Regions from separate parts of the Candidatus Marimicrobium litorale genome, predicted to be linked through region 2. Evidence: predicted binding sites of a transcription regulator. Region 2 holds the regulator's gene; each other region holds the start of a gene.
The links. The regulator sigma-54, encoded in region 2, starts transcription at its own class of promoters, with help from an activator protein. The targets are predictions, from matches to a motif close to TGGCACANNNNTTGCNNT.
Positions count from the first base shown of each region.

Region 1: the regulator sigma-54 is predicted to act here: its motif matches at 4,045-4,062, upstream of EYC82_RS14035 (PEP-CTERM sorting domain-containing protein).
Region 3: the regulator sigma-54 is predicted to act here: its motif matches at 2,426-2,443, upstream of glnL (nitrogen regulation protein NR(II)).
Region 4: the regulator sigma-54 is predicted to act here: its motif matches at 2,728-2,745, upstream of EYC82_RS11070 (TorF family putative porin).

Region 1 is NZ_SHNO01000001.1:3,090,590-3,098,540, forward strand. It holds gene EYC82_RS14015 (DSD1 family PLP-dependent enzyme) at 1-895, shown strand, start outside; gene EYC82_RS14020 (cytochrome P450) at 1,428-2,591, opposite strand; gene EYC82_RS14025 (lytic transglycosylase domain-containing protein) at 2,711-3,442, shown strand; gene EYC82_RS14030 (hypothetical protein) at 3,556-3,777, opposite strand; gene EYC82_RS14035 (PEP-CTERM sorting domain-containing protein) at 4,173-4,850, shown strand; gene EYC82_RS14040 (ABC transporter ATP-binding protein) at 5,036-5,800, shown strand; gene EYC82_RS14045 (ABC transporter permease) at 5,800-6,573, shown strand; gene EYC82_RS14050 (ABC transporter substrate-binding protein) at 6,573-7,508, shown strand; gene EYC82_RS14055 (AMP-binding protein) at 7,544-7,951, opposite strand, start outside.
Region 2 is NZ_SHNO01000001.1:1,835,038-1,842,988, reverse strand. It holds gene mgtE (magnesium transporter) at 1-20, opposite strand, end outside; gene EYC82_RS08215 (HPr family phosphocarrier protein) at 159-428, opposite strand; gene rapZ (RNase adapter RapZ) at 440-1,294, opposite strand; gene EYC82_RS08205 (PTS sugar transporter subunit IIA) at 1,291-1,755, opposite strand; gene hpf (ribosome hibernation-promoting factor, HPF/YfiA family) at 1,766-2,053, opposite strand; gene EYC82_RS08195 (RNA polymerase factor sigma-54) at 2,116-3,651, opposite strand; gene lptB (LPS export ABC transporter ATP-binding protein) at 3,863-4,588, opposite strand; gene lptA (lipopolysaccharide transport periplasmic protein LptA) at 4,566-5,300, opposite strand; gene EYC82_RS08180 (hypothetical protein) at 5,314-5,511, opposite strand; gene EYC82_RS08175 (KpsF/GutQ family sugar-phosphate isomerase) at 5,528-6,508, opposite strand; gene EYC82_RS08170 (calcium/sodium antiporter) at 6,523-7,497, opposite strand; gene EYC82_RS08165 (MlaC/ttg2D family ABC transporter substrate-binding protein) at 7,673-7,951, shown strand, end outside.
Region 3 is NZ_SHNO01000001.1:2,946,679-2,954,629, reverse strand. It holds gene glnA (glutamate--ammonia ligase) at 137-1,543, shown strand; gene EYC82_RS13345 (DUF4124 domain-containing protein) at 1,695-2,225, shown strand; gene glnL (nitrogen regulation protein NR(II)) at 2,519-3,586, shown strand; gene ntrC (nitrogen regulation protein NR(I)) at 3,570-4,976, shown strand; gene EYC82_RS13330 (tRNA (cytidine(34)-2'-O)-methyltransferase) at 5,070-5,534, shown strand; gene secB (protein-export chaperone SecB) at 5,578-6,063, opposite strand; gene grxC (glutaredoxin 3) at 6,091-6,360, opposite strand; gene EYC82_RS13315 (rhodanese-like domain-containing protein) at 6,398-6,811, opposite strand; gene gpmI (2,3-bisphosphoglycerate-independent phosphoglycerate mutase) at 7,040-7,951, shown strand, end outside.
Region 4 is NZ_SHNO01000001.1:2,467,092-2,475,042, reverse strand. It holds gene EYC82_RS11085 (cytochrome P450) at 1-512, opposite strand, end outside; gene EYC82_RS11080 (YifB family Mg chelatase-like AAA ATPase) at 666-2,162, opposite strand; gene EYC82_RS11075 (accessory factor UbiK family protein) at 2,289-2,537, opposite strand; gene EYC82_RS11070 (TorF family putative porin) at 2,849-3,583, shown strand; gene glnK (P-II family nitrogen regulator) at 3,644-3,982, shown strand; gene EYC82_RS11060 (ammonium transporter) at 4,079-5,341, shown strand; gene EYC82_RS11055 (HAD family hydrolase) at 5,527-6,279, opposite strand; gene xerC (tyrosine recombinase XerC) at 6,236-7,159, opposite strand; gene EYC82_RS11045 (DUF484 family protein) at 7,166-7,873, opposite strand; gene dapF (diaminopimelate epimerase) at 7,916-7,951, opposite strand, start outside.

The DNA.
Region 1 (7,951 bases), 1.3 Mb from region 2:
AATGCCGGTGGCGGCAGCGCACAATTTTTACCGCAGTTTTGATGGAGGGCAGTTTGACCCGGGGCGCCAACTGCGGTGGCTGATTGATACACCGCAACGGCTGGCCCAGTACGAGGCCCTGGCGACGGGTCTGAATGAGTCGATGCAGGTGTGCATCGAGCTGGACGTCGGCCTGCATCGAGGGGGCGTTGACAACGATGCGCAGCTGTTAGAAATGTTGAAGAGTTTGTCGCAATCCGCGCATCTGCACTTCTGCGGTTTCATGGGCTACGAGCCGCACATAGTGAAAATACCGGTGGGTGACACCCTCACCTACAGAGACCGGGCCGTGTCACGCTACCAGCACTTCCTGACACTGGCTCGGGACTACCTCGGTGAAGCCTGGCCAGACGCCGCTGTGCTCAATGCGGCGGGCAGCCCGACCTACCAGCTCTATGATCAGGGCGATTTTCCCTTTAACGAGCTCAGCGCGGGCTCTTGTCTGGTTAAGCCCACGGGTTTTGATCTGCCCACCCTGGCTGACCACCAACCGGCCTCCTATATCGCGACGCCCGTGCTAAAGGTGATGGACGCCCCGCAAATACCGGGGATCGATCTGGGCGGCTTGCAGGCTGCCTGGAACCCCAATCGGGCGCGCAGTTTTTATACCTACGGGGGTTATTGGAAGGCGAAACCAGAGTCGCCCCCGGGTCTCTTCAGCAATGCACTGCTGGGTCGCTCTACGAACCAGGACCTGTTTAACGGTTCGGCCGGCATCGATTTACAGGTGGATGATTGGATCTTCCTGCGTCCCACCCAGAGTGAATTTGTATTCCTGCAGTTCGGCGATATTGCGGTCTATGACGGAGGGGAGATCGTAGAGCGCTGGCCCGTGTTCTCCGAGCAGGCTGCCTGAGCCCCGACAAACCTTACCGGATCGCCTGGGGTTATGGGTCGCGCAAACAAGCGCGACCTGCTGACTTGCCGCACCTTTTACGGAGGCGGCAATCCTATCGACTCAATGGGGGTAGGTTGCGCCGAGCGGCGCAACATCGCACTGTCCGAAAGTGCTGTGTGTGAGGCGTTTGCCTCCCCAAACGGCTGCGTCTAGCCAGCGAGGTCAGGATTGTGCACTGGTGCCAGGGCCTCCAGAGCAGCGATATCGGATCCGCGCTGCGATTCATCTTGAAGCGCACCATTTGCGCCCGTGGCTCCGCCGTTCGGCTGCTGAAGATTAAAATAGATAGAATAATAATAGTTCATCGGACTAGCTAACGAGGACTCACCGTGATGAGGGACACCTGCGCCCTGTAGACCCAGCAACACTTCGGCTTCTAAGTGGGGTGTTGATCTTAACGCGAAGATTTTTTTTGTAGCCTGCGTTGCTGTGGCATGGCCAGATGTCTCGCCCGGGTTAGTGGTTGCTCGTTCCAGTAAACAGATGGCAGCTACCAACTGACCGGCAGGGTTCCTACACCCCTGAGCAGTATGCCCTCGGGGACGCTGGCCTCGCCCTCGCGCAATCGCAGCCCCGGTAGGCGCTCTGCCACCAGGCGCAGCGCGGTCTCCAGATTTTTTTGAGCCAGGTGCATGCCCGGGCAGGTGCGCAGCCCGGGACCAAAGCTCAGCAGAGTGCGGGTGTCGCGATCGATGTCAAATCGATCCGGGTCCTCAAATATTTCGGGGTCGCGGTTTGCGGCTGCAATGCCAAACAGCACCGGGGTGTTGGGAGGTATGCTGACGCCGGCCAGTTCGACTGGCCCATCGGGCCGTGTAAAGCGTGGTTGTGCCGCAACGGGCGGATTCCAGCGCAGCAATTCCTGAACGGCATTTGCCTGTTTTTCGGGGTTTGACACACAGCGTTCCCAGCTTTCGGGATGAGTCAGTAAAGCGTGAAACAGGTTGCCCATTGCATCTGAGGTGGTGGTCGCGCCTGCGGTGAAGAAAAGACGAATATGCGCGAGCATCGATGCCTCGCCGATGGGAGAGCCATCAACCTGAGTATCCAGCCAGCGGCTGATCTGGTCATCCTGAGGGTGGCGTCGTCGAGCCGCTATAACCGGTGCCACCATAGCTGTGAGCTTGCGATCCGCTGCCTGGCTTTTTTGTAGATCGCGCCCGCCGAACATCAGGTCCATGGACCACTGGTAGTAATCCCGCTCCTGTTCTACCGGCAGCCCCAGTTGATCGCAAATCACCCTGAAGGCATAGCGCCGGGTAAACGCCTGCACGAGATCCGCGCGAGTTTGGCCCCCCAACTCGTCCAGCAGGTCATGACCAATCTGCGCCAGACGCTCGCGGTCCATGCGCTCCACCGCGGTGCGGCGAAAAGACGGTGTCATGGGTGGCCGCCATTGTCGGTGTTGGTCTTCGTTCATCGACATGAAGGTTTTGCCGATAAAGGGGAGGGAAATAATCTGATAGGCGTGCCCCGGCGGGAATTGATCGCCGTCCCGAAAGGCTTTTGCCAGTGCTGCGTGGCCGATGATGTAGTGAATGGGCATGGCGCCGCCCAGCGCCATAGCGGGTACAACCGCGCCCTCCCTGCGCAGGGCGCACAGTGCGGCAGCAAAGCTGTCTCCGGGGAGTGTGTCGTAGTACCAGTCGATCATGGCCTCTGATCATACCAGTAGTTGCTGGCCACGACGGACACGGTTGAGGATAGGGACTTTGGTATTTTTTCAGTGCTGCAGCCCTCAGGGCGACGTTCCGCTGGGATACAATGGGAGTTATGAAAACAGGTGGGCGCAGCGGTGTTAGGGTTGGATTTGGGTCGGGGGTATTGTTTGCCCTGCTGGCAGCTCTGCCCCTGCGTGCCGATGAAGCATCTGCGGTGTTGAGCAATGTGCCCGAGGGGTCACAAGAGAGAGGGCAGGCGGATATCCAGGTGTTCAAGTACACTGATCAGACGGGAGTGCGCTCATACTCCGATACGCCCCCGGTCGGTCTGCATTACACCGTCATGAAATTTGACTGCTTCGCCTGCAACCCAACGTCCTCCGTCGATTGGAATACTATTCCGCTGCAGCTGAGAGCCTTCGGCACCGCGATTAACACGGCTTCAAAACGCTACCGGGTGGATCCAGCCCTTGTAAGGGCGGTGATTCATGCGGAATCGGCGTTTCGTCCGCAAGCGGTGTCCAGTAAGGGCGCGATGGGCCTGATGCAGCTCATGCCTGGCACCGCTCAGGATATGGGAGTGGCCAATGCTATGGCGCCCGAGGAGAATATTCACGGTGGCGTGAAGTACCTCGCGCGACTACTGGACCAGAACCGGGGCGACACGCGCCTCGCTACCGCAGCTTACAACGCGGGGCCGGGCGCGGTAAGGCGCCATAATGGAGTCCCCCCTTTCGCCGAGACGCAGACGTATGTAGAGCGCGTGAAAATACTCCACGCACGTTACCGTAAAGCGATGGGGAAGCGCTTCTCTGGCCGAGTCATAGCCGGTGCGGAGTCTTAGGGTGGGAGCCGGAGGCGGGACGGCGTGCTCGTTGGTGCCGCGCGAAGCATGATCGATAACAGGCGGTGCGTTTAGAGGCATGCCCGGGTTCATCAGGCCCCGATGCTTGGCAGTCAGCTGGCGTGTTGGTCGCCATAGACCTCTTCGTTACACGCGGTAGAGGCCTTTGAGCGCCAGGAGTAATGGTAATACTCGTTGGTATCGTAGGTCATTCCGGGGCACACGGCATCTAATTGGCCATCATAATTCAAGTCGTAGGGCGAATAGTGCGCCATGCGCTCCCAGCTGCATCCTGTAACGGTCAGCAAAGTCAGAGTGATCAACATCGTGCGCATTGGCTTAACCTGTTTTGTGTTTACCCGTGGCAGCAGAGTAGTGCAGTTAGCGCGGGAAGGCTAATAGTTCGCGGTCATCGCCCTACCCCTCACGCTGTCCTTGTTCTTGGCGTTGGCACAGGGCGGCCCCGAACGTGACTCGCCGACAAAATGCCATGAAAGGGACGTTCACCAGTGTCAGTTTTTTTTACAAATCGAGCCTTGCTGCACCGTCGGGCGACGCAGCCTTTTTTATAAACAACTGATAATATTAGCTTTTAATTTTTATGGAATGTATTTTGCTTTAAGTTTTGGGGATAGAAAAGTCAAACGGGCAGTCAAAGGATGTTCCGCCAAGGCAAGATGACGGCGGGCGCACTGTCCGATGTGGAAGCGGGTTCGCTCAGGGAGAGATGATGAAAACTAGCAGGATTGCACTCGTAATAGCGGCATTCTCGACCCTCACGTGGTCGTTGGGTGTCAGCGCAGTTCCAATCACTATTGATGACTTTAAGACCGACGTGACATTGCTCAACAACAATTTCGCTCCAGATGTCAGCAGCATTTTCACCGCCGACAGTGGTATTGGGATGGTGGGTGATCGCACAATCGAGCTTAATGTGTTTCAAGGCGGCGGTCCCGCAAGCTCAGCAGCGGTTGTGGTGTCTGACCTGCTGTCCCTGTCGAACAACGTCACGACCGATAGCATCGTTACGGTGAGCTGGAACTTCTTGACTACTGATTTGACGGCTGGGGGCAATACAGGTTTGTTTTTTGGCTTGCCCGCACCCATCGACAATGATCTGACAATAGGATTCGCGCTAAACGGCGGCACCTCTTTCTCGCAGTTTTTCCCCGACGGTGCGTCGGGTAGTGACTTCTTCCTTCCTTTCAGCGATTTGACCAACGGTAGTGATGCCGATATCGCCACCTCATTGGAAGTCGCATTCAGTAGTTCCGGCCCAGCATGGGACGCTGCGTTTGATTTCGTCAGAGCCGATAAGCCGCCGGAAGTGCCCGTGCCGGCTACATTCAGTTTGTTAGCACTGGGTTTGTTGGGTATTGGTCTCGGTCGGCGCAAGCGCGCACGCTGAAGTCTGCTAGTCAGCATTTACCAGGAACCCCGGGCTTGCCCCGGGGTTTTTGTATCTGGGAACCCTACGCTACTGCACGCCGCCGGTCGCGCCCCTGGTGTATCGTTACTTTCCCAGTTGATTGTCGTGGGAAACTGCCGGAAAATCTGGCTTAGCAACAGCTATCGACGAGATGCCCGAATGCTATGTCCGCCATTAAGGTAACCGCGCTGAGCAAGCGCTTTTCCGCCGCCGATGCTCCGGTGGTTCATAACCTCACGTTTACTTTGGAGGAGAGACAGTGTCTCTGCTTGCTGGGTCCCTCCGGATGTGGCAAGACGACTCTGTTGCGCTTGCTGATGGGCCTGGAGAAAGTCAGCGACGGAGACATAACCCTGTCGTCGGGCTTAATTGAGCACATGAGCTACGTGTTTCAGGAGCCTCGTCTGGTGCCCTGGCGTAGTTGCCTTGAAAACGTGCTGTTACCGCTGGAATTGACGCACAGCAGCAGCGCAGCACAGCGCGATCGCGCTGTTGCGTTATTGCAGCAGCTGGGCCTGGGGGAGCGCCTCGCCCATTTCCCCAGTGAGTTGAGCGGCGGTATGCAGATGCGGGTCGCCCTGGCGCGTGCGTTGGTCACCGAACCCAGGATTATCCTGCTCGACGAACCCTTCGCGGCGCTTGATGAGCGTTCCCGCTTTCGCATGCAGGACCTGCTTTTATCCTTCAAGGCAGAACTGGGCTTGCAGTACGTATTTGTCACCCATTCCATTGCCGAGGCGGTTTATCTCGGCGATCGCATCCTGATGATGGATGCGCAGGGTGGGCAGAGAGACTGGCGAGCCATCGACTTTCCCGCACGGGACCAGGCCTTGAAGATGACCGCCGAGTTTAACGGCATCGTTGAATCCTACTCGCGCCTGTTTACTGATATGGAGACTGCCCTTGTGGAGAGCGGGGGGAGTGGCTGATGCTGGGTGCGTTGCGCGACTGGATAGCAGAAAAACTTCCCGCTTGGATTTTCCTTGGCGGGTTGCTGTCAGTGTGGCAGCTGGTCGTGGCACAGGAATGGGTGGCAGCCTACCTCCTGCCTTCGCCGACACAGATATTCGCCACCACGTGGCAGTTGTGGCCTGAGATCTGGGCCGCAACACTGTCGACCGCACATTCAATATTTTGGGGCCTGGGTTTCAGTATCTTAACCGGGGTGTCCCTCGCGCTATTGTTTTTTGCGATCCCCTTGGTGCGACGCGCGGTGTTGCCTTTCTGCATTTTTTTCCAGACAGTGCCGATAATCGCCATCGCACCCCTGTTGGTTATCTGGTTCGGGTTTGGTGATCCTACCGTGCGTGCATCAGCGTTTATTGTGTCCCTGTTTCCCATACTTGCAAATACCCTGACCGGGCTGCAAGAAACAGATCCGCAGCTCAGGGAGCTCTACCGCCTTTATCGCCCCTCGCCCTGGCAGCTCATCGTGAAATTGCAGCTTCCATCGGCACTGCCCTATATGTTGACCGGTATTCGTATTTCGGCAGGATTGGCTGTCATTGGTGCCATAGTGGGCGAATTTATCGCGGGTGGAGGCATCGGCAGCCTGATCGATGCTGCGCGCACCCAGCAACGTGTTGACCTGGTGTTTAGTGGTGTTCTGATGTCCAGTGTGTTGGCTCTGTCGCTGGTCTTCGCCATCGAGGTGCTTAGTCGCCTGTTATTACGAGGCAGGCCTTATCTGAGGAAAGTGTAATGCGTCTAATGAGTATAGTGAGTCTATTGGTTCTGTCGATCCTCGCCAGTGCATCTGCGTCGGCGAAGCCGCTTGTGCTGGCGCTCAACTGGAAACCGGAGCCGCAGTTTGGTGGGTTTTATGCCGCCCAGGAGGCTGGGTATTTCAGAGAGAACAAACTGGATGTTGAGATAATAGAGGGCGGCTCGGGCACGCCGACTATTCAGATGTTGCTGGCTGGCAGGGTCGATTACGCTATCGTGTCGGGAGACGAGGTCGTTATCGCTCATGCTCGTGGTGGCGATATCGTGGCCCTTTTTGCAACCTATCAGGTGAACCCTCAGGGAATTATGACCCATGCCTCCCGTGGTTTTGAGTCGATAGAGGATGTGGTGCATGGCGACGGTGTATTGCTGTGGCAATCGGGTTTACCGTATAGCCAATTTTTCAGGATGAAGTACGCCCCGCTAAAGGTAACGACGGCGCCTTATCTTGGTGGCATCGGCAATTTCCGCAACGATACCAAGCTATCCCAGCAGTGTTTTGTGACTAGCGAACCACTGGAAGCCAAGGCGGTGGGACTTAAAGTCAAGACCTTCCTTGTCGCGGAGAGTGGCTACAATCCTTACACCACCGTGCTGGTCACTCGCAGAGCGCGACTAGCGCAGTCACCAGACGAAGTGAAACGTATGGTGGGGGCAGTGCGCGCGGGCTGGAAAGATTACCTTTCCGATGCGGCACCGACCAACCGGGTGATGGGCGATTTGAACAAAGCCATGTCTGCAGAGACGTTCAGTGCAAGTGCTGCAGCACAATATTCGCTGATTCAGACGACGGCAGAGACCGAGCTTGGCTCCATGACGCTGGAGAGATGGCAGACGTTGGCCGATCAGCTGTTGGCGATTGATGTGATTCGCGAGCCGGTAAAGGTTGAGACGTTGTTTGCCAACTTCTAGTCGACAGGCATAACGGGTCTTTTAAAATGCCAACTTTAGTTATTGCCGAAAAGCATGCCCCGCAGTGCTCTGCGGTTGATCTTGTGAGTGCCCGTCTCAGTGCGGGGAAACCGCTTCATTTGGGCGTAGCGAACCTTGCTGAGGCGGAACATTTTACGCGCCAGAGCATCTAATTTTGGCTTTTCTGGCAAGCGGTCTGCCTCAATAGCGATTATTATTTCCTCTGCGCTGCTGCCATTCAGGCCGCTGAGAATACAGACATTACTCACGCCCAGTAGAGATTGGATGTCTTGCTCCAGTGGTGCTGCGGCGTATTTGTGCCCGTTGTAGTTGATGGCGTCAATGTTACGGCCGATCACACGTATGCGTCCATCAGCTCTTTTTATGGCACGGTCGCCCGGGTAAAAATATCCATCGCGGAAGACTTTTGCTGAGGCCGCAGA
Region 2 (7,951 bases):
GTTGTTTGATTTTGAGCCATACTCCTCCCCAAAACGATCACTCGGCGGATTGCAGGCGAATTATCCGGAAAAGCACCGTCTGCAACAATGTGATTAGTTACGCTATGACAGTGCGCAAATGACAGCTTGTAAAAACTAGCGGCGGGCTTGGGTGAGTTCTATTCGGACTCATCAAAAAAATTATCGATCAGGGCCTGCAGGGCACCGCGAGCGACCTCCTCGTCGTCGCCTTCTATCTCGATATCCAGCACGGTTCCCTTGCCGGCGGCCAGCATCATGACCGACATGATGCTTTTACCGTCGATCATCTCGCCGTCCTTGCCAATTTTTATATGGCTGGAGAACGATGATGTGCATGCCACCAGCTTGGCTGCTGCTCTGGCATGCAGTCCGAGTTTATTAATGATTGTTACCTGGGTCTGGATCACGGGCTGACCTATTATTGTAGTTCCCTGTGCCTGACATGGATGTCTGGGTATTGCTGCCGGTAGTGAGTGTAGAGTCGGTTCGCCAGATATACTGACCGATGTTGGCCGCCGGTACAACCCAGAGAGATATTCATATAGCTGCGATTGCCCTGGGCATAGTGCGGCAGCCATTGATCAAGGTAGTGACGTAGATCGCTGTAAAATTCGCCTGTCATTGGCTGGGTGTCCATGAATTCCTGCACTTCGGCGTCGAGTCCGGTTTTTAGTCGCAGCTCCTTAACCCAGTGGGGGTTAGGCAGCATCCTTACGTCGAAGACCAGGTCGGCATCGGCTGGAATGCCCCGCTTAAAACCAAATGACTGTACCAATAGGGACATGCTCCCCGAAGTGGTCCCGAGCAGGCGTTGTTTAATCGCATCGCGCAGTTCGTAGATTGTCATCTGGCTGGTATCAAGCACCAGAGACGCAGTAGTAGAGATGGGTTCGAGCAGCTTGCGCTCTTTATCGATAGCTTCGGCCAGGGGTATGGATTGGGTGCTAAGCGGGTGTCTGCGACGGGTCTCGCCAAAGCGCTGCAACAGGGTGACCTCCTGTGCGTTGAGAAACAGAACCTGGGTCTGAACCGATGACGGCAGTGATGCCAGTATGGCGCCAAAATCGCGCAGGTCTTTCCAGGCGTTGCGTGCGTCAATGCATACCGCGGTGCCGCTGAACAGCTCGAACTCCTCGCCGCTGGTTTTCTTTACCAGCGCGGGCAGCAGTGAAGCAGGCAGGTTATCTATACAGTAAAACCCCTCGTCCTCCAGCTGGTTGAGCGCTGTACTCTTGCCCGAACCGGAACGACCACTGATGATAATCAGTCTCACGCAGTTTTTGCCTGATGGCAGATGAGTTCGTACAGTGCACGACTGCTTCCGGCGCTGCGCAGTTTTTCGCAGAAGCTTGGCACACTGAACAATTGTGCTATGGCCGCCAGAATATCGAGGTGCTGTTGGTGTGCCTCTTCCGGGACCAGCAACGTAAACAGCAGGTCGACCGGCATGTCGTCGGGGGCATCGAAGGGAATCGGCTCCTCGAGACTGATGAGAACGCCGACCGGTGTCGTGCAGCGGCTCACACGGCTGTGGGGAATGGCAATGCCGCCCCCCACCGCGGTGCTGCCGAGCTTCTCTCGGGCGATAAGCCTGTCGAGAACATCGTCATAGGACATTGATCGCTGGTCGTTGCAAACGATTTTGGCGATATTTTCAAACAGTCTTTTCTTGCTGACACTCGGTACACAGCAAACGGTGCGCTCTTGTGTCAGGATCTCGCTTATTGTCGACATAGTCGCGGAATCAATGCCCCCGGTGCTTTTGTTTATGCTTGATGAGCTGGCGATCAAGTTTATCCGCCAGAGCGTCTATGGCGGCATACATGTCCTCGGATTCTGCGTGTGCGAACAGGTCGGCGCCGGCGATATGCACAGTCGCCTCGGCTTTCTGCACCATTTTTTCGACACTGAGAATGACATGAGTCGTCGTGATCTGATCAAAGTGCCGCTGCAGTCGTTCCAGTTTGCTTTCTACATAGGATTTCAGTGAAGAGGATATTTCGAGATGGTGACCGGTGATGTTCAGTTGCATAAAAAACTCTCTTTTGCAGATGGATGGGCAAGACCCGACGCCGGGAGGGCCCTGTATTTAGTTTAGACTAACCTTTTTCGCTCGTTGGACGGAGGAATGAACAGTGTGTCCCTGTACTTGGCAATGGTGCGTCTCGCAACCTCGATACCCTGTTCCTGCAGTAGCAAGGTGATCTTGTTGTCGCTCAGGGGACGCTTGGGATTCTCCGCTGCCACCAGCTTTTTGATCAGTGCCCGTATTGCCGTAGAGGAGCACTCGCCGCCAGCAGTGGTTGCTACATGGCTGGAGAAAAAATATTTCAGTTCGAAAATGCCGCGGGGTGTATGCATGTATTTGTTGGTCGTGGCCCGGGACACCGTAGATTCATGCATATCGACGGCCTCTGCAATGTCGTGCAGAACGAGAGGTTTCATCGCTTCGGCGCCGTATTCGAGAAAGTTGCGCTGGTGCTCTACAATTTTACTGGAGACTTTCATCAGGGTCTCGTTACGGCTGTTCAGGCTCTTGAGAAACCAGCGTGCTTCCTGCAGGTTATCGCGTAAGTAGGTATTGTCAGGGCTGTTGTCTGCGCGTCTGATCAGGCTCGCATAATTGCTGTTGATACGCAATTTTGGTGCAATATCGGGGTTCAATTCGACTACCCAGCGGCCACCGTTCTTGCTGACAAAGACATCGGGTACGACATACTCAACCGCTTCCGGCACGGCGGTGAGACCCGGGTTCGGGTTTAGTGACTGAATGAGGGCCATGACCGCTTTCAGTTCGTGTTCTTTGAGGCGGGTGCGCCGCAGGATCTGGGCAAAATCACTGGTGCCCAGCTGGGGCAGGTAGCGGCTGATGACGAGTTTTGCTTGCTTCAGCCACTCGGTATCGGCGGGGAGCTGATCCAGCTGGATCAGCAGGCACTCCTGTAAGTCTCTGGCGCACATGCCGGCGGGCTCGAATTGCTGCAGGCGATGCAGTACGGCGACTACTTCGTCCTCCTCAATCTCAAGGTCTTGCGATAGCGACTCGTGAATCGACTCGACGCTGCTTAGCAAACGCCCGTTGGCGTCGGTATCGTCGATAACCGCCAGGGCAATGAGCCTGTCAGTGTCGGAGAGGCGAGTCAGGCCGAGTTGCCACAGCAGTTTTTCGCGCAGTGATTCGCTCGGTGTATTGCGGCCTGCCATGTCACCGTCAAAGCCGTCATCTGGCGGAGGTGCTGAGGCCGAGGCGGAAGGGAGCAGGTCGTCCCACTGTGCGTCCACCGGCAGGTCCTCGGGTAGAGTGCCGGCGTCGGTTTGTTCAGCGACACTCCATTCGGTAGTCTCTTCGAGGTCGCCTTTTTCAGCGGTGTCAGTGCCATCCGACTCGAGAGTGTGCTGCGACGCATCCGGCGCTTCGTTGTCGACGGGCTGTTCCGCGCTATCGGCTGGTGTGTCGGAGGTGTCGCTGCCGTCATCCTCTGAGACATCCAGCAGCGGATTACTGTCCAGTGCCTCCTGTATCTCGTGTTGTAGGTCCAGCGTGGACAGCTGCAGTAGTCGGATAGCCTGCTGCAACTGCGGCGTCATCGTCAGCTGCTGGCCCATTTTGAGCTGTAGTGATTGCTTCATGAAAAGCCCGCTTGTCGCATGTCTCCTGCTGGCAATAGTGTCGTGCAGTCAGTATTCAGTTGGAGTGTAGCCCTCGCTGGCCAGCGCTTGCAACAATTGTGGCGTGAATTTTGCTAGGAGTAGCGGTGAGCCGAGGGAAATACTGCCCGGATTTGTGAGGCGCTCTGCAATTGCGAGCTTTACCAAGGGGTGTTGCGGCCCTTTGATGCGGTTACATCTGGAACTGGTCACCCAGATAAATCTGCCGCACGTGCTCATTGTCCAGGACGTCCTGGGCGGTGCCCGACGCGATGATTCTACCCTCGCCGGCGATATAGGCTTTTTCACAGATATCCAGCGTGTCGCGGACATTGTGGTCTGTGATGAGGATGCCGATGCCCCGCGCGCGCAGGTGATTAATGATTTGTTTGATGTCGCTGACGGAAATTGGGTCGACGCCGGCAAAGGGCTCGTCGAGCATCATGAAATCAGGCTCGGTGGCCAGCGCTCGGGCGATTTCAATACGCCGCCTTTCCCCGCCTGACAGGGCCTGGCCGAGGCTGTCGCGCAGATGTTGTACATTGAACTCTTCCAGCAGCTCATCCCGACGTTCGAGGCGTTGTTTTTTGTTGAGGTCGCGTCGGGTCTGCAAAATGGCGAGGATGTTGTCGCCCACCGTCAACTTGCGAAAAATCGATGCTTCCTGAGGCAGGTAACCAATGCCGCGGCGAGCGCGCTGGTGCATATTCAGGCCGGTAATATCGGCGCCGTTCACACTGATACTGCCCTTGTCGGCCGGTATGATGCCGATGATCATGTAGAAGCAAGTCGTTTTCCCCGCGCCATTGGGGCCCAGCAAGCCGACGATCTGGCCACTGTCGACCGCCAGCGAGACATCGTGGATAACGTCCCGCCCCCGGTAGCTCTTTGCCAGATTACTCGCCTTGAGTTGGGCCACTGTCTTTATCTTCCCGCTGGGTATTGCCGGGCTCTGTCTGCGCCGTCGCATCTATTCCGGGCTCATTCGTGGCGGAGGCCTCGACATCTAATGTGGATACTGAATCTGTGATGCCGTTGTTCGCAGACTCACGGTCATCTTCCGTGCCCGGTTGCACACTGGGGGGGATAACCACCACGACACGCTCGTTCTGGTTGGTCTTATCAGATTCTGCGGTGATTACCTGCTTGGTAATGAAGTAGTCAATTGCATCACCCTCAACCACGGCACCTTCCTGTTCGATGCGTGCCTCCGTTTGCAGGTTCACGCGATCCTCGCTTTTGTAATAGGTGATGACGTGCCCATGCGCGTGGACGATAGCCTTATTGATGTCTGGCTGTTGCCGCATTTTTGCAGGCTGGCCCTCGGCGATGATTTTATCGGCCGTATCGGTCGTGTGATAAATCGTGAGTTTGTCAGCATCGAGCTCCATGCTGCCCTGGACCAGGTGGACACTGCCGCTGTAGACCGTGACGCCCTCTACCTCATCGCGCAGTGCCTTGTCCGCTGTGATGTGTATCGGCTGCTCCCTGTCATCCGGCAGTGCTGCCGCGCTCGGAGTGATCAGAAACAGCGGTGCCAGCAGTGTCGTCACAGCACACCTGAGTGCGATGCGCTGATGTCGCCTGTAGTGCAGCAATCGCGACGGTGTCTTTTTTTTCACTGCCTTCATGAACTGAACTCTGCTAGTCAAAACGATCGGTGATGATAGCGGGTTTGACCCCTGCCTTGTTTACGAGTTGTAACCCCGGGCCATCTTTGATGTCAAAGACTTTGAGCTCTTCTCTCGTTTCTCCGCAATAGATCTGTCTATTGGCTAGTACGCCGTCCACATCCATTACCAGCCGCTGAATGGTTGCGGCGCGGCTTTGGGGAGAGGACATTCGATCTGCTACCGCGTCAGGCAATGCCCGCATGCAGCAGGTCCTTCAGGTGCACCACGCCGGTCGCTGCCTCATTTTCGTCGAGAACGACGAGGGCGCTGATCTCGTGTTCCTCCATAATACGCATGGCGGCAGCGGCCAACATATCTCCAGTCACGCTCTTCGCTTCGCTGCTCACCAGCTGCCCGATAGCGGTCGCGTTAATATCGGTACGCGCATCGATAGCGCGACGCAGGTCGCCGTCGGTGAATACGCCTATGAGCTTCCCGCGAGCGTCCGCGACCGTTGTCATGCCCATGCCCTTGGTGCTGATTTCCAGCAGGGCTTCTGACAGGAGCACGTCTTCGTAAACAACCGGGATATCATCTCCCGACTTCATCACATCCTGTACCTTCAGCAGCAGCTTGCGGCCGAGTGTTCCACCGGGGTGCGAAAAGGCAAAATCGTCAGCGGTAAAGCCGCGGGCTTCCAACAGGGCAATGGCCAGCGCGTCGCCCATAACCAATGCAGTGGTGGTACTGGAAGTGGGCGCTAGGTCCAGCGGGCAGGCCTCGGTTTCTACGCCGGTATTCAGGTGAACCTCAGAAGCCTGAGCCAGTGGTGATGCGGGGTTGCCGGTCATGCTGATCAGCGGAATGCCCATACGTTGCATGAGGGGCATCAGGGTCATCACCTCCGGAACCGAACCACTGTTGGAGAGTGCGATGACGGCATCCTCGGGCGTGATCATGCCCATGTCGCCATGGCTGGCCTCACCGGGGTGGACAAAAAACGCAGGCGAGCCTGTGCTGGCCAGTGTCGCGGCAATTTTCCGCGCGATGTGCCCCGATTTTCCCATGCCAGTGACGATAATCCGGCCACGCGTCTCTAGCAGTAACTCACAGGCGCGATCAAAGTCTTGCCCGATCCGTTCTTCGAGTTGCGACACGGCTGCCGCCTCCAGACGAATCGTGCGGCGGGCGGAATCGGTGTAGTTCATGGAGCTCTGCTCCGACATAAAGTGTTCCAACGCTAGGTGGTGACGTGTAGAGCGTAATAATACAGGGCATAGAAAGAGACTAACAGCGCGCCCAGTATGCGCCCTAGATATGAATGACCGGGGGAGGATTTCTGACGCCTGCGGCTGATGAAGATTGCGATGCCCAAAAACAGGGTCAGTAAGGTCATGGTGAAGTAATCCCGGGTGATGACCGACGGATCAAGAGTGCGCGTTGCCACGATGCCCGGAATTGCCATGACTGCCAGCAGGTTGAACAGGTTGGATCCGATGATGTTACCCAGCGCGATTTCGGTATGGCCGCGCATGGCGCTCGCGATAGTGGCGGCGAGTTCAGGCAGGCTGGTGCCGATGGCGACGATGGTCAGGCCAATGACGAGTTCCGACACGCCCAGTGCCTCTGCGGCGAGAACGGCGCCTGCCACGAGGATCTTGGAGCTGGTAACAAGCAGTGCCAGCCCCAGCAGAAAACTGAGCCAGGCTTTTTTCGGGGTCAGGGCTGTCTCCGTTTCATCCTCGGCCTCTTCCCGCAGGTTGCCACCCTTGTATTGTTTGCGCAGGAGGAAGCCGATGATGACGACCAACAGAAAGATCATCAGCCAGCCGTTGCCGGGGGATAGTCCGTAGTCAATGATTAAAAGGCCCACGAACAAGGTCGCCAGCAAAAGAATGGGGTACTCGGTTTTCATGCACCGCTCGTGCACCATGAAAGGAGCGACCAGCAGCGTCACGCCGAGCACCAGTGCGATATTGGCGATATTCGAGCCGATGGCATTGCCAATGGCAAGTTCACCTGCGTCGGATAAAGAGGCGGTGATAGCGACCAGAATTTCAGGTGCTGAGGTGCCGATGGATACGATGGTCAGGCCGATGATAATGGGCGACATGCCCATGTTTTTGGCGATAGAGGCTGCGCCGGCGACAAACAGGTCAGCGCTCCATATCAGCACGATGAAGCCCACCAGGATCATAGCCGTGGCTATCAGCATGCGGGCCAATTTCCTGTTAAAGTAGGCGCCGCCGGGCAGTAGGGAACTGCGAGGCCGCGTTGGGTGTCTGAGTAATAGGGCAGCATGGTTGCGGGGTCTGGTTATGTTCGAGGCCCGATTATACAGGCCATTACGTGCCATGATGGTAGCAAATTTATAGAAACGGAGAACAGGAATGTCACGACACTTTGGCAGGGCTCATTTGCTGGCCATCATTTGGTTGTTTTCGGCCGTTGCGCCGCACACTTACGCACAGGATTCTACGGCGTATGATCTTGTGAATACCACGACGATCGACGTTATGGCGGTTGTCGTGGATGCGGAGCCGTATGTCGATGAGGATCCGGAGCGTTACTACTCCCAGATTCAGGTGTTGCTGGATCCACTGGTGGATTTTCGCGGTTTTGCCCGCAAGGTGATGGGGCCCTACGCCAGCTCGGAGCGTTATCGGTCG
Region 3 (7,951 bases), 1.1 Mb from region 2:
CAGCGCCATTGTGGCACAGCTTTTGCTACCTCTGACACCACTGATGAATACCTGTGTCGCCCGCACTGTCCGGCGTCAGGAAATGTCGATAGGCCGGCGCACCCGACCTGATTAATGCCCAACTGGAGAACAAACAATGTCCAACGAAACCCTGAAGCTGATCAAAGACAACGAGGCACGCTGGGTCGACCTGCGCTTCACCGATACCCGCGGTAAAGAACAGCACGTCACCATACCTTCCAAAGAGGTCAGCGAAGACTTCTTCGAAGGCGGCAAGATGTTCGATGGCTCGTCCATCGCAGGCTGGAAGGGCATTAACGAATCGGACATGATTCTCATGCCCGACGACTCTACCTCGATACTCGACCCCTTTACCGATGAAGCGACCGTTATCCTGCGCTGCGACATCGTCGAGCCCACCACCATGCAGGGCTACGAACGTGACCCCCGTTCCGTTGCCAAACGTGCCGAGGAATTCCTCAAGTCTACCGGTCTTGGCGACACGGCTTTTTTCGGTAACGAGCCCGAATTTTTCGTCTTCGATGACGTCAAGTGGCACGCCGACATGTCAGGTGCAGGCTATACCATTGGCTCCGAAGAAGCAGCGTGGGCGTCCAACCACTCGTTCGATGAAGGCAACATCGGGCACCGCCCCGGCGTGAAGGGTGGCTACTTCCCGGTACCGCCTGTTGACTCACTGCATGATATTCGTGCGGCAATGTGCGCGGCCATGGAGCAGATGGGCCTGGACATCGAAGTGCATCACCACGAGGTAGGCACCGCCGGCCAATGTGAAATTGGCGTGCGGTTCAACACGCTGGTTACCAAGGCAGATGAAACGCAAATCCTCAAGTACTGCGTGCACAATGTAGCCCACGCCTATGGCAAAACGGCCACCTTCATGCCCAAGCCGCTGGTCGGCGACAACGGTTCTGGCATGCACTGCCACCAGTCCATCGCCAAGGGCAAGGAAAACGTGTTTGCTGGCGACAGCTATGCCGGCCTGTCTGAAGAAGCACTGTATTACATCGGCGGCATCATCAAGCACGCCCGTGCACTGAACGCATTTACCAATGCGTCTACCAACAGCTACAAGCGACTGGTGCCGGGGTTCGAAGCGCCTGTCATGCTGGCCTACTCGGCCCGCAACCGATCTGCGTCCATCCGTATTCCCTATGAGCCAAGCCCTCGGGGCAAGCGCATCGAGGTTCGCTTTCCGGATCCGACTGGCAACCCCTATCTGGCCTTTGCAGCGATGCTAATGGCAGGTATCGATGGTATTCAGAACAAGATCCACCCCGGCGACGCAGCCGACAAGGATTTGTACGACCTGCCCGCAGAAGAAGCGGAATCGATTCCGACGGTTGCTTCCAGCCTGAGCCAGGCCCTCGAAGCCCTCGACGCGGATCGCAGCTTTCTCACGGCTGGCGGCGTATTCACCGACGACATGATCGACGCTTACATCGACCTCAAGCAGGAGGAGGTCGAAACCCTCGATATGACCACTCACCCTGTCGAGTTCGACATGTACTACTCCTTGTAGACCTTCCTGTCAGGGGCCGTTTTTGTGCCCTTGGGAAAAAGGCTCGCTCCGGCGGGCCTTTTTTCTGCCTGCTGCAGCAAGACGACCGGACGGGATGTTCATATATCCACGCCACTTCTGTTACTGTCGTCATTCAGGGGAGGAAAACCGCATGCTCAGAATTATCGCATTTGCCCTTGTACTGCTGGCGCCGGCGGCCGCGGCACAATCCATCTACCGCACGACTGACGAAGTCGGCAACGTGGTCTTCACCGACGCACCCTCCGCCAACAGTCGCGCAGCGGAGCCGGTAGGCCTGCAACCCACCAATACGACCTCTCCACCACGGGCTATTATCCCTGCACTGAAGTCTCCGACAGACACCCCGGCGGTGAATCAGACGTCCTATACGATCGCCATAACCAGTCCTGCCGATGAAACCTCCATCCCGCGGGGTCATGGCAACTTCACCGTCACGGTGGCTATTCAACCCGCCCTGAAGAAGTATGAAAGCCTGCAGTTATTTATGGATGACGAACCCAGCGGCAGTGCCCAGGCCAGCATGATCTGGGATCTTACCAACGTGTTTCGCGGGGCCCACGACATCACCGTCGGCGCAATCGACCGCAGCGGTAACACCATCGCTCTGTCAGACCCTGTGCGGGTTTACGTCCACCGGCCCTCCATCAATTTCCGCAAATAAAGCCCGCTGTACTGGACAGGGCCCCCCTCTTAATGCACCATAATGGTGCGCTGAAGGCCTGTGCACAGTCTTCTCACCCGGCTGCCTGGAGCCTCTCGGGCCCACATTAATCAAACCCGTGCCTGCTGCCGGGCTTGTGTGCACCCCGGTTGCACAAATTTCTGGCATTTACAGAAATTAATCCGCTCAAGCCGCTGTTTTGGCTCCATTTTTGCTAATACTTAATAACGGCGTCACGTGCCCCCTGCTGCGAGCAGAACGGACAACCCGTCGGGCTTTACCAAGAGGCAGGAATGGAACACGACCTGGAATTACTGGACAGCATGAGCACCGGCGTGATTGCGCTCGATGATGCGCTGCAGGTCACAGCACTCAATTCGGCCGGCGAAGCACTGCTGGAGACGTCAAAAGCCCGCTGTATCGGTCTGCACGCGAGGCTGTTACTTTTGGAGTCGAGTGAGTGGCTGGAACACCTGCAGCAGGCGGCGGCAAGTAAAACCACTCGGGCGAGCCGCAGCTTCACGCTCTGCCTGCACTCCGGCCATAAAATTCTGGTAGATCTCGTGATTACTCCCGTGACCGAAGAGGCACCTTTTAGCCTGCTGGTAGAGCTGACAGCTGTGGACCGCCTGCTGAGAATCAGTCGGGAGGGTAATCACCACCGCACGCAAGAGACCAGCCGGGCCGTCATCCGCGGCTTGGCCCATGAGATCAAGAACCCGCTGGGTGGCGTCAGGGGTGCTGCTCAGCTACTCGCAAGAGAGCTGCCGAACGAAGAGCTGGCCGAATACACCAACGTCATTATTCGCGAAGCGGATCGCCTGCGCGACCTCGTCGACCGTCTATTGGGCCCCACCCGGGAGTTAAACAAGCAAAAACTCAATATTCACGAGGTACTGGAGCACGTGCGCAATCTCATCAACGCCGAGTCCGAAAACCGGGTCACGATTGTGCGGGATTACGATCCCAGCCTACCGGAGTTCGAATTTGACCGGGCACAGTTGATTCAGGTGGTGCTGAACATCATGCGCAACGCCATACAGGCAGCAGAGAGCCTGCGATCCTGCAATATCATGCTGCGCAGCCGCGCTCAGCGGCAATTCACTATCGGCGGCACGCTGCACAGGCTGGCGTGCGGCATTGAGATCATCGATAACGGGCCCGGGATTGCCCCGGACATAATGCCCTCCATATTCGCCCCCATGGTCACCGGTCGAGCCCATGGCACCGGACTGGGGCTCTCTATCGCGCAATCCATCGCTCACATGCACGACGGCACGATCGAGTGCGACAGCCGCCCCGGAGAAACGCGCTTTACCTTGTATTTACCTATGGAAAAAATTCATGAACAGCCACACTAAAGTCTGGGTAGTCGACGATGACAGCTCCATTCGCTGGGTGCTGGAACGCGCTCTGAATCAGGCAGGCATCGCCAACCGAAGTTTCGCAGATGCCGACGAACTGCTCCAGCAAATTGAGACCGGGCAACCGGATGTCATTATTAGCGATATCCGTATGCCCGGCACCGATGGCCTTGAGTTGCTCTCCTTGATCAAGAGTGGGTACCCGGACGTCCCCGTCATCATTACCACCGCACACTCGGATCTCGACAGTGCGGTCACCTCCTATCAAAAAGGGGCTTTTGAGTACTTACCCAAGCCCTTTGACCTCGACGAGGTGGTCGCCGTCACCCAGCGTGCGCTCGCCCACGCACTGGAAGCCCGGGGCAGCGCCCCGCCACAGGAGGACGTGCCGCAGCAAACCGAGATCATCGGTGAAGCGCCCGCCATGCAGGAGGTGTTTCGAGCCATTGGGAGGCTGGCGCACAGCAATATCACTGTGTTGATCAACGGCGAGTCCGGCACGGGTAAAGAGCTGGTTGCCCGAGCCCTGCATCGCCACAGTCCCCGAGCCAGCGCCCCGTTTATCGCTCTCAACATGGCGGCCATACCCAAGGACTTAATGGAATCTGAACTGTTTGGTCACGAAAAAGGCGCTTTTACCGGCGCCAACGCGAAACGAGAGGGGCGGTTTGAGCAAGCGGATGGGGGCACCCTGTTCCTCGACGAGATAGGCGATATGCTGGCCGATACACAGACTCGCCTATTGCGCGTACTGGCTGACGGCGAGTTCTATCGGGTGGGCGGCCATGTCCCGGTCAAGGTAGACGTGCGTATCATCGCCGCCACGCACCAGAATCTGGAAAACCTGGTTGAACAGGGCACCTTCCGTGAAGACCTGTTCCATCGCCTGAACGTAATTCGCATACACATTCCCAAGCTTTCAGAACGGCGAGAGGACATCCCCGCGCTAATGAAGTATTTCCTCCAGCAGGCGGCACAAGAGCTTGGTGCAGAGACCAAGGTCCTACTACCGGAGGCAAACTCCTTTCTCACCAGCCTGGAATGGCCAGGCAACGTCAGACAGCTGGAGAACTGCTGCCGCTGGATAACGGTGATGGCCTCGGGCCGCGAGGTACACCTGAGCGACCTACCGCCGGAATTGGGACAGGCTGCACCCACCAAAGAATCCAAGGAGCAGGCGGGCTGGCCCGAACTACTGTTTAACTGGGCCCGCAACGAACTGGTACAAGGCAAGCAGCAAATCCTGCAGGACGCCGTGCCTACGTTTGAACGGGCTATGATCGAGGTGGCCCTGCAACACTCCAAGGGCCGCAAGCGGGACGCAGCCGAGTTACTGGGCTGGGGGCGCAATACGCTGACACGAAAAATGAAAGACCTGAATATGTGACAGGACACAGCGTACATTTACGGCTCAAATAAGCTTTGCTCAGGGCCCAAAATCTGAGAAAAAGGGCGCTGGCTTCCCTGTATGCGATACCCTATGTTCAAAATCGTACTGTTTGAACCCGAGATCCCGCCCAATACGGGGAACATCATCCGCCTGTGTGCCAATACCGGCTGTGCCCTGCATCTGATCGAGCCCCTCGGTTTTGACCTGGAAGACAAGAAACTGCGCCGGGCGGGGCTGGACTACCGTGAATTCGCGCAGGTAAAGGTTCACCCCAACCTGGCTCATTTTCGTCGGGAGACTGGCAACCCGCGAGTGTTCGCCGCCTCGACAAGGGGTGGCACCGCGTATCATCGGATTGACTACCGCGAAGGAGACGCGCTGCTTTTCGGTCCTGAGACCCGCGGACTACCCACATCCATTCTCGACGAACTGGGCCCGAGCGGCACACTGCGCATCCCCATGCGCAGTGACAGTCGCAGCCTGAACCTAAGTAATGCCGCTGCACTGGTGCTCTATGAAGCCCTGCGACAGGTAAACTTTCCCGGGCTGGAATAGCTCACAACCCACAGGGTCGGGCGAGAAGAAACGTGCCCATGGCCTAGTGGGAAGCAGTTTCTCCCGCGCCGGCTTGCGCCTGCGCCTGGGCCTGCTGGTAAACGGCCTCAAAGTTAACGGGCGCAAGCATCAGTGGCGGGAAACCACCTTTGATACAAAACGCGTCAATCGCTTCGCGGGCGTAAGGAAACAGGACATTCGGCGCCGCGGTTCCCAGAATACGTTTCAATTCGTCAGGCTGGAATCCGCGAACCAGGAAAACGCCGGCCTGATGCACTTCGATCAGGAAGCCGGTTTCTTCATCCATCTTCGCAGTGACAGTGATGGACAGAACAACTTCAAAATTTCCCTCTTCATCGATCGATCCGCTGCGGGTATTGAGATCCACCGAGAGCGTGGGCTGCCACTGTTTGGTGAAAATCGCAGGAGTAGCAGGCGATTCAAAGGACAGGTCCTTGGTGTAGATTTTCTGCATGGTAAACTGCTGCTCTGGTCGCTGTTGCGCACCGCCTGCCTGTTCTTCAGCCATCAAGCCATCCTCCGGTAATTAAATGAATCAGGAACCGCTGTCCGGCCCGAGAAGTAAATCCAGTTGACCGGCAATTTCCAGCCGGTACAGGTCATCGAATCCGCCAATATGCTGCTCGCCTATCCAGATCTGCGGCACGGTGCGGCGACCGCTGCGTTCCATCATTTCACGCCGCAGTTCAGGAGCACCATCCACCGCGATATCACGGTAGGCAGCGCCCTTATTATCCAACAGCGCTCTTGCGCGCAGGCAGTAAGGGCAGCGCTGCGTCGTGTAAAGCGTTATCGGCGCAGTCATGCCACGCTCGGCAGGTCAGGACTAAAATACGGCGTGCTCATGAAACCACCGGCAGTTGCAGGTTGCCCCACTCCATCATGCCGCCTGCCATCCTCGACACACGGGTGTAACCCGCGGCTCGCAGCTGCTTGCCTGCAGCGCCGGATTGCTGCCCCATCTTACACACCAGTACCACGGGTTTTTCCTTGTACTTCTCCAGCTCTACCATGCGCTCGGGCAGCTTAGTAGCAGGGATGTTGACCGCGTCTACAATATGTCCTTTGTTAAATTCTGCAGCGTCACGCAAATCGAGGAATATACCGTCCTCGGCGTTCACCTGGTTTATGGCCTGTTGCGGCGAAACTGACGCCCCTCCCTTGCGCGACTCATGAAAGACCAGCATTGCGACCAATGCCAACAGAGCAGCGACCTGGATCCACTGTTGTGCCAGAAATTCTAGAAATAGTGCCATGCTGTTGCGCTTAATTCCTGCGGATAAGTAAGGTTGTCGTCGCGAGGCGGCGGGCCGCGGGCGCTGTTCCTGCTTAAGACCAGTCGCCGGAACCCCAGTATACAGGCTATACCGGGGTGCAGCCAGTCCCGCCCGAACGTCATACAAGCAGCAATGCGCAGTCGCCCAAGACAGGGTAAAATGACGCACTGTAGCAATTACTCAGGCCTTCAGACCGATCATCAAGCCATGAATCACGCCAACAAAAAAACACCCACTGTACTGGTCATCCTCGATGGCTGGGGACACCGCGAAGATCGCCGTGACAACGCCATCGCCAACGCCGATACCCCGGTGTGGGACCGGCTGTGGCGCGACACCTCGCACACACTCATATCCGCCTCAGGAGAAGACGTAGGCCTGCCCGGCGGGCAAATGGGCAATTCAGAGGTCGGCCATATGAGTCTCGGCGCTGGCCGTGTTGTCTACCAGAATATTTCGCGCATCGATCAGGCCATTCGCGATGGCAGCTTTAACGAAAACCCGGCCTACAATCGCGCTATCGACAACGCGGTTGCGACCGGCGGCGCAGTTCATATTTTCGGACTACTCTCACCGGGCGGAGTGCACAGTCACGAGCAGCAGGTTTTTGCCGCCATCCGGCTCGCCGCCGACCGCGGCGCTAAAAAAGTCTACCTCCACGCGTTCCTGGACGGTCGCGACACACCGCCGCGCAGTGCCGGTGACTCACTGCAAAAAGCTGACACACTGTTCAAAGAGCTGGGCTGCGGTCGTGTCGCCTCTCTATGCGGACGCTATTACGCCATGGACCGTGACAAGCGCTGGGAGCGAATAGAACTAGCTTACCGACTCCTTGCCGAGGGCACGGCCGAACACCGCAGCGCGAACGCAACCGACGCGCTTGCGTCCGCCTACAACAGAGACGAGACCGATGAGTTCGTTCTGCCCACCGTTATAGCTGACGAAACACAAACCCCCGCAAAAGTGAGCGATGGCGATGCCGTGCTCTTCATGAATTTCCGCGCCGATAGGGCGCGGCAACTCACCCAAGCATTCACTGACTCCTCTTTCAGCGGTTTCACGCGAACCGCGGCGCCCGAGCTTACCGACTTTGTTATGACAACGGCCTACGCCGATGAC
Region 4 (7,951 bases), 630 kb from region 2:
GTGTTGGTCCAGTCGAAAAACTGCTTACGGTCTTGCAGTGGTACGCCGAGTAATTCAAGAATAGCGATCAAAGGCAGTTCAGCGGCAACCTCTTCCACGAATTCGCATTCGCCACGTCGGGCAACGGCATCGACGATGAGGCGAGCGTGTTCCCGAAATCTGGCGGCGTAGGATTCGACACGCTTGGGCGTGAATGCATTGCGTACGATGCGTCTCGCTTTTTGATGCTGTGGCGGGTCCATGTTGATGATCGTAAAGCGCTGCATTTCGACGATAGCGTCATCGTATTCCATCGGGAAAGCGGAGCGCTCCGCGGAGGAAAACAGCGCCGGGTTTTTCGAGACCTCGTCCATCTCAGCAATGCGAGTTACCGCCCAGTAGGGTGTGCCGCTAATAGGGTCTTCAATTTTGACAACAGGCCCGGCTTCGCGAATTTCTTTAAGCCTTGTATAGGGCATGCCCTCGGCGTAAGTATCGGGGTCCAGTAGATTGGCGAATGGGCATTGGTCCATGAAGGCGCTCCGGCACATCGACCGCGCGTTGCGGGCGAGCACGTCATTATTTACAGGGTTACGCGAGCCAGTGTGGCATGGCCTTCGGCCTGTGGTAAACCCGTGATCAGCAGTCTGGCGGGACCGGTTTGAAAATCTTGTTATTACGCCGATTTATTCAGTCTGTTGTCGGTAGGCGAGCGCCTCAGCGAGATGCGGCGCGCTAACCGTGTCCTGTTGCTCCAGATCGGCGATGGTGCGGGCGACACGGAGACTGCGGTGCAGCCCCCTTGCGGACAGATGCATACGCTGCGCTGCAGTGGACAGGTGGCGGGTTTCTTTTTTTCCGAGCTGGCAGACGCTGTGCAGGCTTGCCGAGGTGAGCCCGGCATTGGAGCAACCCTGGCGGGCCTGCTGAATCTCTCTGCAGCGTGTCACGCGAGCCTGGACTGGCGCCGAGGCTTCTGCCGATGCTGTGCGAGACAGCAGTTGACTGGGTGGCAGGCGCGGCACCGTCACGTGCAGATCAATGCGGTCCAAAAGCGGTCCCGACAGCCTCGCTCGATAGCGCTGGACTTGCTCGGGCCTGCAACGACAGGAGCGCTCAGGGTCACCGAGAAACCCGCAAGGGCATGGATTCATGGCGGCTACTAATTGAAAGCGGGCTGGATAGGTCACTCGGCGCCTGGTGCGAGTCAGGGTGATTTCACCGGATTCCATGGGCTCGCGCAGTGACTCCAGGCAGCGGCGGTTAAATTCAGGTAACTCGTCCAGAAAGAGAACGCCCCCGTGCGCCAGCGAAATCTCCCCCGGGCGAGGACTGCCGCCACCGCCGGTCAGAGAGGTGGCGGTGGCGCTGTGGTGGGGGCTGCGAAAGGGGCGCTGCAGGCGGTTCGGTGTGCCCGTGGGAAGACCCTCAATATCCCGCAGGGCCAGACCGTAGAGGACTTCTCTGCTGCGGGGAGGAGGCAATATACCGGGTAGCCTGCTAGCCAGCAGGGTTTTGCCGGTTCCGGGCGGACCGCAGAACAGCAGGTTGTGGCCCCCGGCGGCCGCGATTTCCATGGCGCGCCTCGCTGCAGTCTGGCCGACCACGTCAGCCATATCGGGGTATGCTGCGGCGGCCAGCGTATTGTCCGGGCTGGCGCTCTGCAGGGTTGCGCGGCCATTGAGGTGGGCGCACAGAGTAAGGATATCTGCTGCGGCAATAATCTTGCTGCCCGGAACCTGTGCCGCAGAGCCGGCGCTTTCCTGAGCCAGCACCAGCCGGCGCCCGCTGGTCGTGGCGGCGATAGCTGAGGCGACGCTGCCGCGGACAGCGCGAAGGCTCCCGTCGAGTGCCAGCTCCGCCAGAAATTCGTAGAGTGCCAGATCGTTGACAGGCAGTTGGCCGGATGCGGTGAGTATGCCCAGCGCGATGGCGAGGTCGAAGCGGCCGCCTTCCTTGGGCAGGTCTGCGGGGGCAAGATTTACGGTGATCCGTCGGTCAGGGAACTCGAAATGGGAGTTTATTATCGCGCTGCGCACGCGGTCCTTGCTCTCGCGCACAGCCGTTTCGGGCAGGCCTACAATGTGAAACGCGGGGAGGCCGTTGGCCAGGTGTGTCTCGACCTGCACCAGAGGGGCGTCCAGGCCGCAAAGGGCGCGACTGTACAACACCGATAATTCCATCGCCATCCTGCGCCCTGTCCATGACGTTCCTGGCAGTGTATGCGAGGCGCGCGGGTGGATGAATTGATTGGTCTGAAATGAGTGAATACAGCCGCCGTGCGGAGGTGTAGCAAAGAACCGCGGCCACTACGCCTCGCTGTTGCCCTCTTCGAGTGCTTTCGCCAGCGCCTCCAGAGTGTTTTCCAGCTCAATGACACGCTCTTGCGTGCGCTTGAGCAGCGCGCTTTGTGCATCAAATTCCTCCCGGCTGACCACGTCCAGCTTAGATAGCGCTGACTGCGCAAGGGCGCGCGCGCCCTTGTCCAGTTCGCCGCCCATCCGGGCGCTCGCCTGTTGCAGTAGATCCCAGGGGGGAGGAGGGGGTTTTGGTGCCATGTAAGTGAGCCTTTGCGCGAGACCGCATGAGAGCCCGAAGTGTAGAGCAAATCAGCGAGTCGGCACAGTGCGAAAATCCGCACGCTTATTGTGCAACGCACCGTATGAGTGCGTTTTGCGGGCGCTTCGCGGCGTACACTATTTCGGCACTAGTTAATATCTTATTGATATTCCTAAAGAATATACTAATTGGCACAGACTCTGCTTTGTTCTCTGTGACAGACCGGCAACGCGCACACACAGTGCCCGCAGCGATTACCTGACACGTTAGAGAGTCTGTTTTATGACTTTAATCCTAAGGGAGAAGAAACATGTTAAACAAGAAACTGATTACCGCAGCCGTATCCACGGCGTTGTTGTCTGGGATAGGGGCGACTGCCGCACAAGCGTTTGACGTGAGTGCGAATGTCGCATTGGTGAGCGATTACCGCTTCCGCGGCATCTCGCAAACAGGCACAGATGCGGCCGTCCAGGGTGGATTCGATGCCAGCTGGGAACCGGGCTTTTATCTGGGCACCTGGGCGTCTTCCGTCGACTTCGGCAGCGACAACGACACCGGTAGCTTCGGCACGATGGAGATTGACTACTACGCGGGCTGGTCTGGCCCGATTGGTGATACTGACTTCGGTATTGACGTAGGGTACACCTATTATCAGTACCCGGGTGACACGGTTGACCCCAAGGGCGATTATCAGGAGTTCTACATCAAGCCGTCCTGGCGTGATCTGACCATCGGTGTTACCTACTCGAATGACTATTACGCCGAGACTGGAAAGTTCTGGTACTACTCCGGAGACTATAGCCTTACCTTCGCGGAAGACTTTTCACTGGGTTTGCATGCCGGCTATAACGACTTCGATGAGAAGGATTTCTTTCCAACGGGAGAAGATTCCTACACTGATTACTCAGTGACGCTGACTTACACCTTCAAGGGTGTGGATCTTTCGGTGGCGTGGGTTGGTACCGACCTCGATACCGATGACTGCTTTAACGATGCAGATGCCTGCGACGACACCGCAGTATTCAGCATCGCCAAGAGCTTTTAATAGCAGCATTCTGCACCGAGTCGGCCAGATCTCTGGCCGACTCTCAGACTGGAGATTTTTATGAAACTGATTACGGCCATTGTTAAACCTTTCAAACTGGACGATGTGCGCGAAGCGCTCTCTGAGATAGGCGTCCAGGGCATCACCGTAACCGAAGTCAAGGGCTTTGGCCGACAGAAAGGCCATACCGAGTTGTACCGTGGGGCTGAATATGTCGTCGACTTTCTGCCCAAGGTCAAAATTGAAGTGGCTGTCGCTGACGGCGTAGTCGACCAGACTATCGAAGCCATTACGACGGCAGCCAATACCGGCAAGATCGGTGACGGCAAAGTGTTTGTCTCCGCTTTGGAGCAAGTGATCCGGATTCGTACCGGTGAGACCGGCGAAGACGCTATCTAAAGACTGAAATGTAACACCCAATAGCAACACCCTGAAAACGATCCACTAAACCACGGCTGACGCTTAAAAATCAGCCGTAACGAGAGAGCTATGCCCATGGAAAACTCAATTTTTGAACTACAGTACGCCCTGGATACCTTTTATTTCTTGGTCTGTGGCGCGCTGGTGATGTGGATGGCGGCAGGTTTCGCAATGCTCGAAGCCGGCCTGGTCCGCTCTAAAAACACGACTGAAATCCTGCTGAAAAACATCAGCCTGTATGCGGTGGCCTGCACCATGTACATGGTCTGCGGCTATTCGATTATGTACGGCGGGGGTGAAATCACCACGTTCTTGAGCGGTATCGTCGGCGATGGTGTCGCCGGGGCAGAAGAACCGGCGACCTATGCACCGTCAGCCGATTTCTTCTTCCAGGTGGTATTTGTCGCCACGGCAATGTCTATCGTTTCGGGCGCGGTGGCAGAGCGCATGAAGCTTTGGGCGTTTCTTGCCTTCGCAGTGGTCATGACCGGTTTCATTTATCCGATGGAAGGTTCCTGGACTTGGGGCGGGATGCCGGTATTCGGCCTCTACACGCTGGGTGATCTAGGTTTTTCTGACTTTGCTGGCTCTGGCATTGTGCACATGGCCGGCGCGGCCGCGGCACTGGCCGGTGTGCTGCTGCTTGGCGCGCGCAAAGGGAAATACGGTGCGGACGGGTCGGTACGTCCTATTCCAGGCGCCAACCTTCCTCTCGCAACGCTGGGCACCTTCATCCTTTGGATGGGGTGGTTCGGTTTCAACGGTGGCTCTGTGCTGGCAACGGCCAGCGTCGAGAGCGCGAATGCGGTGGCGGTCGTGTTTATGAACACCAACGCTGCTGCTGCGGGTGGTCTGATCGCCGCGTTGATTTTGGCGCGACTCATGTTCGGCAAGGCTGACCTCACCATGGCGCTGAACGGCGCCTTGGCCGGTCTGGTGGCGATCACCGCCGAGCCGTCTACGCCCACTGCTGTGCAGGCGACTCTGTTTGGCGCGGCGGGCGGTGTACTGGTCGTGTTTTCTATCGTGATGCTGGACAAGTTGAAGATTGACGATCCCGTCGGTGCCATCTCGGTCCACGGTGTGGTCGGGCTGCTGGGTTTGCTGCTGGTGCCGGTCACCAACGGTGAGAACTCATCGTTCAGCGGTCAGCTGATCGGTGCTGCTACGATCTTTGGCTGGGTGTTTTTCTCCAGCCTCATCGTGTGGGGCATTCTCAAAGCGGTCATGGGTATTCGCGTCAGCGAGCAGGAGGAATATGAGGGCGTCGATATGGCGGAATGCGGTATGGAGGCCTACCCCGAGTTCGTCGGCGCCAGCGGCAGTGGCCGTTCGTAACACACTTTGCGGGCGCATTTAACGATGCGTGTTTTGGGGGGCCTTATGGCCCCCTTTTTTTATGCTGTCGAATAAAGCCACATCCGGGTACTCACCGGGTCATAGCCCTGCGGAGAATAGCGACAGATAAGGTTGGCCGCGCCTTGCGAGGGCGCAGCGACGACCCGGCTCGGCAGCACGGGTGTTCAGGGCATGGCAGCAATGCGCGCAATCGCGGCGGGTAACGCCTGCAGTTTTTCGATCTCTTCATCGGCGCGAGTACCGCCTGGCCAGAGCTTGCCGCGTAGGTTCACCCAGACGCTGCGCATCCCGATAGCATTGGCGCCTTGCACATCGTGATCTGGATCGTCGCCGACATGAATGATTTGGTCGGCTTTGACACCGGTCTTGTCAAGCGCGGCCTGGAACATGTCCGGGTGGGGTTTGGCGCGGCCGATGTCCTCTGCCAAAAAAGCAAAGTCGAAGTATTCGGCGGCGTCGGTCTTGTAGATATCTGCGTTGCCATTGGTCAGAGCGCCCAGCGTATAGCTCCGGGCCAGTGTTTCCAGAATGGACAGAGCTTCCTCGTAAAGCACCACCTTGTGTCGCTCCGCCAGGAATACGGCGAAGGCCTCACTGGCGCCACTGCTCGCCTCCGTCTCGGAATAGTCGGCTATCAGCAGGAGTTCGTACAGTGTTTGTAGGCGCATTTGGGTGACGTTATGCACCAACTGAGGATGGCGTTTCCACACCGCTTTTTTGAATTCAAACAGGGCATCATGGTCGAATACCTCGATGGCGCCGGGTCGGTGGGTGATAAGCCACTGCCGTTGCGCCTCCTCCGCCCGTAATAGCGCCGGTTCGACATCCCACAGGGTGTTGTCGAGGTCGAACGTGATCACCGAGATAGTCAGCTCAGTCCTCCTTGCGACGTTTCGCCCTAGGATGCGCGTCGTCATAGACTTTTGCCAGATGCTGGAAGTCCAGATGGGTGTAGATCTGGGTGGTGGAGATATTCTCGTGTCCCAGCAGCTCTTGCACCGCTCGCAGGTCGCCGCTGGATTCCAGTAAGTGGCTGGCAAAGGAATGTCGCAACATGTGGGGATGCACATCCTGGTGTACCCCTGCTTTTCGGGCCAGCAGCTTCAGGCGCGCCTGAATACTGCGCGGGCTGATGCGGCGGCCACGCTTACTGGTAAACAGGGCGTCTCGATCGGGGTGGTCTGCCCCGATGGTCGGACGAACCTGCAACCACACCTTGATGGCCTCGCGAGCGACAGACCCTATCGGTATCGTGCGGGCTTTGTTGCCTTTGCCGATAACGGTCAGCAGCGTGGCGTCGATATCGTCAATGTTGATGGCGGCCAGCTCGGCGAGTCGCAAGCCAGACGAATAGAACAGCTCCGCCATGGCCTTGTCACGTCGTTCTATGACGGTGCGGGCCGGTTGCGAGAGAAACTGATTGACTTGGTCTGCGTCCATTGTTCGGGGCAGTTTGCGTGGTTTTCGCGGTGCCTGGACGCTGCCAGCTGGATTGCGTTGATGGCCGTTTTCCCGCGCCAGGTAGTTGTAGAAAGAGCGTGCTGCAGAGAGCTGGCGCTGGATGCTGGCGGGTGCCAGGCCGCGCCGGTGTAATTGGCTGGTCCATGCCCGAATGTCCGCCTCTATCAAGTTCTCTATTGGCGTGTCCCGTTGCGCGGCGAAATGCGCAAGCGAGTCGAGGTCGCGCCGATAATTACTGAGTGTGTGAGGGGATAAGCGGCGCACATCTCGCAGGTAACGGATAAAACGAGCGGTCGCTCCGTCCTCAGGCCGAACAGGTGATAGGGCGTTGGCCACGCGACCTCAGGCTTCCGCCCCGGGCAGGCGCGACATCAACTTCACCATAACATCGGCGATGTGCGTCAGGAAAAGGGTATCGACCTTGCTGTTATAGCGATTCGCATCTGCGCTGCCTACTGCAATCAGGCCCAGCTGTTCCTCGTCTTGCACCAGAGGTGCCAGAGCAGCCGAGCCCACGCTGTCGCCATCGGGAAACAGGAACATCAGCTCTTTTTCCCGCACCGTGCCGCAAACGGGTTTGTGGCCGGGGAACAGTCCGCCGATCTGTTCGTTGACGGTCTCCCGGGTTTCACTGCGCCAGCCTTTTGCGGCAGCATCATCGCTGTAGAGAATCATACTCGCGTGTTCGATTTCGAAATCCCGCGGTATTGCCTGCATAAATGTGCTGTAAAGGTTTTCCCGCGAGTCTGCGTCGAGTAGCTGCAGCAACAGGATCCGGGTCCGGTCGAACAGGACATCGTTGTGACGCGCGTTGCCGGTCAGAGTTTTCAGTTGCTGCCGCAATGCCGTATTGCGTTCGCGCAAGACGCTGGCCTGTTTCTCTACCAGTGACACAGCGCCGCCAGACCCGTGGGATATATGCAGATAGTCCAGCATATCCGGGTGACGCTGCAGGAAGTCGTCGTGATTCTTGAGGTACTCTCTTACGGCTTCATCGTTGAGTTCGAGTTCACCCTGTTGCTCGACAACGGCCTTTTTTTTGGCGGACATGTGAGTGGTTCCCCTATTATTGTGTCGCTCCCCATGGAAGCTTCAGATGTTTATGCTTCCCTCGAACACCACCGCGGT